2 regions of the Candidatus Enterococcus ikei genome follow, and region 2 is predicted to be linked to the other one. Evidence: predicted binding sites of a transcription regulator. Region 2 holds the regulator's gene; the other holds the start of a gene.
What was found. The regulator HrcA, encoded in region 2, represses chaperone genes, less so after heat shock. The targets are predictions, from matches to a motif close to TTAGCACTCNNNNNNNNNGAGTGCTAA.
Positions count from the first base shown of each region.

Region 1: a site for HrcA is predicted at 1,448-1,474, ahead of groES (co-chaperone GroES). Genes of this name have one in related genera too.

Region 1 covers NZ_JAFLWD010000002.1:37,447-40,876, forward strand. The annotation lists gene groL (chaperonin GroEL) at 1-1,066, opposite strand, end outside; gene groES (co-chaperone GroES) at 1,130-1,414, opposite strand; gene JZO69_RS00630 (hypothetical protein) at 1,683-1,865, shown strand; gene JZO69_RS00635 (CPBP family intramembrane glutamic endopeptidase) at 1,940-2,608, shown strand; gene JZO69_RS00640 (redox-sensing transcriptional repressor Rex) at 2,668-3,333, opposite strand.
Region 2 covers NZ_JAFLWD010000007.1:16,359-19,788, forward strand. The annotation lists gene hemW (radical SAM family heme chaperone HemW) at 1-1,075, shown strand, start outside; gene hrcA (heat-inducible transcriptional repressor HrcA) at 1,266-2,309, shown strand; gene grpE (nucleotide exchange factor GrpE) at 2,370-2,912, shown strand; gene dnaK (molecular chaperone DnaK) at 2,980-3,430, shown strand, end outside.

The sequences.
Region 1 (3,430 bases), on a different contig from region 2:
ATGTTGTTTCTGCAATTTGGTTTTTGATCAATTGAACTCGAGCATCGATTACAGCTTTTTCTCCTGCTCCTTCAACGATTGTTGTATTGTCTTTATCAACAACAACTTTACTTGCATTCCCAAGATTATCGATTGTCGTATCTTTTAATTCTAAACCTAAATCATCTGTAATTACAGTTCCGCCAGTTAAAACAGCAATATCTTCAAGCATTGCTTTACGACGATCGCCAAAGCCTGGAGCTTTAACAGCAACTACATTGAATGTTCCACGAATTTTATTTAAAACTAATGTTGGTAAAGCTTCTCCATCTACATCATCAGCGATGATTAACAATGGACGACTTTGTTGTAGAATTTGTTCTAACAAAGGTAAGATGTCTTGGATGTTAGAGATTTTTTTATCAGTGATCAAGATATATGGATTTTCTAAAGCAGCTTCCATTTTATCATTATCTGTCACCATGTATTGAGATAAATAACCGCGGTCAAATTGCATTCCTTCAACCACATCTAATTCTGTTTCGATCCCTTTTGATTCTTCGATTGTGATAACACCGTCGTTACCAACTTTTTCCATTGCGTCAGCAATCAATTGTCCAACACGGTCTGAACCAGAAGAAACGGCTGCAACTTGAGCAATTGCTTCTTTAGAATCAACAACTGTTGAAATGTTGTGTAATTCTTCAACTGCAGCTTTTGTTGCTAACTCGATACCACGACGAATACCTAGTGGATTAGCACCTGCAGTTACATTTTTCAAGCCTTCACGAACAATTGCTTGTGTCAACACTGTAGCAGTTGTAGTTCCATCTCCTGCGATATCATTAGTTTTAGATGCAACTTCTGAAACTAATTTAGCACCCATATTTTCAAAGTGATCTTCTAGTTCGATTTCTTTAGCAATCGTTACACCATCATTTGTGATCAGTGGTGAACCAAAAGATTTTTCTAAAACTACGTTACGACCTTTAGGACCTAATGTTACTTTCACTGTGTCTGCTAAAATATCTACACCACGAAGCATTGCTGCACGTGCATCTTCTGCAAATTTGATTTCTTTTGCCATAATTCCTTCACCTCAAAAGTTTATTTTTTTCTATTTAAATGGTTTGTTTATGTCTAAAACGATTTATTCGACAATCGCAATAATATCTTTGCCAGAAACGATCAAATAATCATTTCCTTCATATTTTACTTCTGTTCCAGAATATTTTTCAAACATTACTGTGTCGCCTTCTTTAACATCGGCAGGAACTTTTGTACCGTTTTCTAATACACGGCCTTCACCGACTGCGATAACTTTTCCTGTTTGAGGCTTTTCTTGAGCAGCAGATGCTAAGACGATGCCTCCTACTGTTTTTTCTTCTTCTTTCGCGACTTCAATAACGACGCGATCGCTTAATGGTTTTAACACAATAAATCCCTCCATAAAAATTAATTTTCATTTTTAGCACTCTTAGTTATCGAGTGCTAACTCACACTATTTATAATACTCATTTCACTTTCAATTTGCAAGTCTTTTGACTAATTTTATAAAATAATTCTTCCTTTACAGTTGAGTATTTAGTAGTTTTTTACTGATTTTTAAACTAAAAATAAGAACTTTCTTTACTTAGCTTGTCATATTCCTTGGCTCTCACTCATTTCATGGTAAAATAAGCATAGAAAGAGAGGCGATTAAAATGAAACAACGAATCACAGGCGCTTTGACGATAACTGGACTTTATTTGATTATTGCAAATGTTGGTAACTTCTTTTTTGGAGTGAGCAGACGTTTTGACTGGACTACTACTTTATGGGAAGCAGCATTTTTCTTCGTATTTATCTTTCTATTATTAGGTTACCGCAATAATCACAAAAAGTGATACCAAAAAAATTAAGGTATACTTTTTTATTCTGTAATTACTGAAGGGAGTATTCTGCTTTTATGTCTACAAATATGTCTATAAAAAAATTAAGCCTCACTACGATTCTTTTATACGGGCTTGTATTTTTCTCACCATTTATTTTCAGACCATTTTCACCTGATATCGTAATTGGTGGTACAACATTTGTCTATATTCTTGGTGCCTATTTGATGGTCTGGCTTTTTTTAAAAAATAAAAACTCTGCTGTCACTATAGTTGAAAAAGAGGCAAAACTAACATCACCTGTTTTTGGTTGGCTGCTTGGTATTAGTGGTATTTTTATAGCCATGATTCTTCAAGCCATTGTATTTAGTATCGAAACAGCTATTACAGGAGAAAAGCCTAGTTCACAAAATACACAAAATATTATTGCTGTTATTTTGGCGAATCCATTATTTATCTTGGCAACCACGATTGGCGGACCTATTATGGAAGAATTTGTTTTTCGTCGTTCGTTGATTGGCTTAACAGAAACTTATACAGGTTTTTGGTTTGCCGCTATCATTAGTTCTTCTTTATTTTCTGTTATCCATCAAGATGGTCATTTCTTTGTTTATTTTTTCATGGGCTTCTTCTTTGCTCTACTATATAAAATGACTGGAAAAATTTGGACCTCTATCATCGCCCATTGCGGAATGAACACAGTTGTTGTCATCGCTCAATTAATCATGCATTATGGAAATATTCAATTACCTAAATAAAACAAAAAATGCCTATGATTATATTTCTAGCTAGAGAATGTAATCATAGGCGTTTTTTATTATTCTTTTTCGTCTTCTATTTCAGTGTCGATCAATTCATTATCGTGGTGTAAAAAGTAAATCAATGTTTGCAATTCGTTCGTCAAATCTACATTTTGAATCAAAACGTCTGTTGGTGCGACTAAACGAGCAGCTGTAAAGTTCAAGATGCCTTTGACACCAGCATCAGCCAATTGGCTTACTACTTCTTGTGCTTTTCTAGCTGGCAAAGTCAAAATCGCCACTTCGATTTGCTGTATACGAATTTGTTCCATCATATCGCTCATTGGATAAACTGGAATTCCGTCGACAATTCTACCAACAATGTCGTCGTTCACATCAAATGCACAACTTACCCGAATGCTGTTACTTTGATGGAATTTATATTTCAGTAAGGCACTTCCTAAGTTCCCTACACCGATCAAAGCTACATTAGTAAGTTCATCATCATTCAATGTTTTCGCAAAGAAATTCATCAAATTCTCTACATCGTAGCCATAACCACGTTTGCCTAATTCGCCAAAATAAGAAAAATCTCGTCGAATCGTCGCGCTATCTACTTGCACTGCATCACTGAGCTCTGTAGATGAAACTTTATTTTTTCCTGCATCATGCAGAATTCTCAAATAACGATAATATAGGGGAAGGCGTCTTGCCGTTGCTTTTGGAATAATTTGGTCTTTCACAATCGTACCTCCAATACTCTAAATATAGACAAATATCCATCTCTCATGATATCAGTTATTCTAGATAAAAAGCAATCTTACAGCTCAGGAAAAGAAA
Region 2 (3,430 bases):
AGTCTTTTTAGAAGGGCAGCCAGTGGATGAATATATTCAAAGTTTGTTAAAAGAGATTCGTTTAACACAAGAAAAATATCCCAACAATGATACTAAAACGATCTATATTGGCGGGGGAACGCCAACGTCATTATCAGCGAATCAATTGGCCGTTTTATTAGAAGGAATACGAAAATCACTTCCTTTTGATCCTAAAAATGAATTTACAGTAGAGGCCAATCCTGGAGACTTAACTCAAGAAAAGCTGCATGTGATGAAAGAATATGGTGTAAATCGTTTATCTATGGGCGTCCAAACGTTTGATAATCAATTACTGAAAAAAATCGGACGAAAACATACTGCAGAAGATGTCTATGAAACGATGAAGTTTTTAGAAAAAGAAAACTTTTCCCATGTAAGTATTGATTTGATTTATGCATTACCAGGGCAAACCTTGGAAGGCTTTAGAGATACTTTGACACGCGCAATCGAACTTGATTTACCTCATTATTCTTTGTATTCTTTGATTCTAGAAAATAAAACGATGTTTATGAACTGGGTTCGACAAGGTCGTTTACAGTTGCCAGATCAAGAAATAGAAGCACAAATGTTTGAAGAAACAATCGTTGCGATGGAAAAAGGCGGACGGCATCAATATGAAGTAAGTAATTTTGCTTTAAAAGGAAAAGAAAGTCAGCACAATTTGATTTACTGGAATAATGAACATTACTATGGATTTGGTGCAGGCGCGAGTGGGTATCTAGGGCATACTCGTTATCGAAACCATGGACCGATCCAACATTATTTAGAACCCTTACGAAATAATCAATTACCAACGGTTGAAACGGAAGTTCTGACGTTGAATAACCAAATGGAAGAGCAACTCTTTTTAGGTTTGCGTAAAAAAGATGGTGTTTCTAAACAACAATTTAAAGAAAAATTTGGTGTTACACTGGAACAAGTCTATAAAGAAAAAATTCCTCAGTTAGTAGAAAAAGGTTTGTTGATAGAAGACGATACTTGTATTCAACTTTCTGAAAAAGGCTTATTTGTTGGCAATGATGTATTTGAAGAATTTCTGATCGACAAAGAATAAAAAAGCAAAAAGTACCAAGGTGTTTTCCTTCAGAAAGCCTTGCGTACTTTTTCTTTTCCTGTAATTTAGCACTCGACAGTGAAGAGTGCTAAAAAAGTATGTTTTTCTCTTGACAATTATACAAGATATTGATATATTAATAATTGTATTAGCACTTGAATAACATGAGTGCTAATGAAGGGTGGTAACTATGATAACTGAAAGACAAAAGAATATTTTGCGACTTATCATCCAAGAATACACGAATACAGGAACTCCGGTAGGATCAAAGAAATTGATGGAAGAAGGAATCAACTCGAGTTCTGCCACGATTCGTAATGATATGAAAGCTTTAGAAGAACATGGATTACTGCTTAAGACGCATTCGTCTTCTGGTAGAATCCCTTCTATGGATGGTTATCGCTACTACGTGGATCATTTGTTGAGTCCTGCTGAGATCGAACATGATGAATTAGAAACAATTCGTCATTCGTTTGGAAAAGAGTTTCACGAAATCAATGACATCATCGAACAATCGGCAGAAATTCTCTCTGATCTAACAAGCTATACAGCTTTTTCGTTAGGTCCTGAGGTGAAGGAACGACGATTGACTGGTTTTCGGATCGTTCCATTAAATGAACGACAAATCATAGCGATTATCGTTACCGATAAAGGCAATGTAGAAAGCCAAGTATTTGCGATTCCTGCATCCGTTTCAAGCCAAGACTTGGAAAAGATGACGCAAATTATCAATGATAAATTGGTGGGACAACCATTATTGACCGTATATCATCGTTTGAGAACAGAAATCCCGATGATTTTACATCGTTATTTTCAAACGCCAGATGGTATGATGAATTTATTCGATGCAATGCTAGGACATGCTTTTGAAGAAAAAGTATTTGTCAGCGGCCGAATGAATCTTTTAAATTTCGGCGTAAAAAAAGACATCGATCAATTAAAATCTGTTTATTCCTTTATGCAAAATACAGATGCGATTTCGCATTTGCTGACTGCAGATGAAAAGACTGATACACAAATAGCGATTCGGATCGGCTCAGAAATAGGCAATGATTTGCTTGATGACATGAGCATGATCACTGCCACCTACGAAGTGGCTGGTCACGGTAAAGGAACTATTGCTTTATTGGGACCTACAAGTATGCCTTATTCAAAAATGTTCGGTTTAGTGGACGTTTTCCGGCATGAATTAGCTTCAAAACTTGGTGCTTATTATCGTTTCCTTGATGAATAAGCAAAAAGTTAAAATATAGAACTCAAATAATTCTACGGAAATGAGAAGGGAAGTTGCAACGTGAGTAAGAAAGAAGAGACAAATGAAGAAATACAAGAAGAACACATGGAGGCAATTGATGATTCAGGTGTTTCTGAAACAGAAGCTGAAATGACAGAAGTAGAAAATGCTCAGGCTGAGTTATCAGAAATGGAAGATAAATTTTTAAGAGCTCGTGCTGAAATAGCAAACATGAGCAATCGTTTCAAAAACGAGCGAGAGTTACTTGTTCGTTATCGCTCACAAGACCTAGGTAAAAAATTATTACCTTCGATTGATAACTTAGAACGTGCGATGGCAATAGAAGTCGATGATGAACAAGGCGCAAGCTTGAAAAAAGGCATCTCGATGGTTCTTGAAGGCTTACAAGCTGCGTTGAAAGAAGAAGGCATCGAAGAAATCCCAACAATGGGTGAAGCTTTCGATCCTAATTTACATCAAGCAGTCCAAACGATTCCGGCAAGTGATGAAATTCCAGCCGATACAATCGTTGAAGTATTACAAAAAGGGTATAAATTACATGACCGCGTTTTACGAGCAAGCATGGTTGTTGTTGCACAGTAACAGCAAAAAAATGTTTGTATAATATAAATTGAAAAAAATTAAAATAGAAGATAGGAGATCATTAATTATGAGTAAAATTATTGGTATTGACTTAGGAACAACAAACTCAGCAGTTGCAGTATTAGAAGGCGGAGAAGCAAAAATCATTGCGAATCCAGAAGGTAACCGTACAACCCCTTCAGTAGTATCATTTAAAAATGGCGAAATCCAAGTTGGTGAAGTTGCAAAACGTCAAGCAGTAACTAATCCACATACAATTGCCTCAATCAAACGTCATATGGGAGAAGCAGGATACAAAGTAGAAGCAGATGGCAAATCTTATACACCACAAGAAATTTCTGCAATGATCTTACAATATCTAAAAGGTTTCGCAGAAGATTATCTAGGTGAAAAAGTTGATAAAGCAGTTATCACTGTTCCTGCTTACTTCAACGATGCACAACGTCAAGCAACAAAAGACGCTGGTAAAATCGCTGGTTTAGAAGTTGAACGTATCGTTAACGAACCAACAGCTGCAG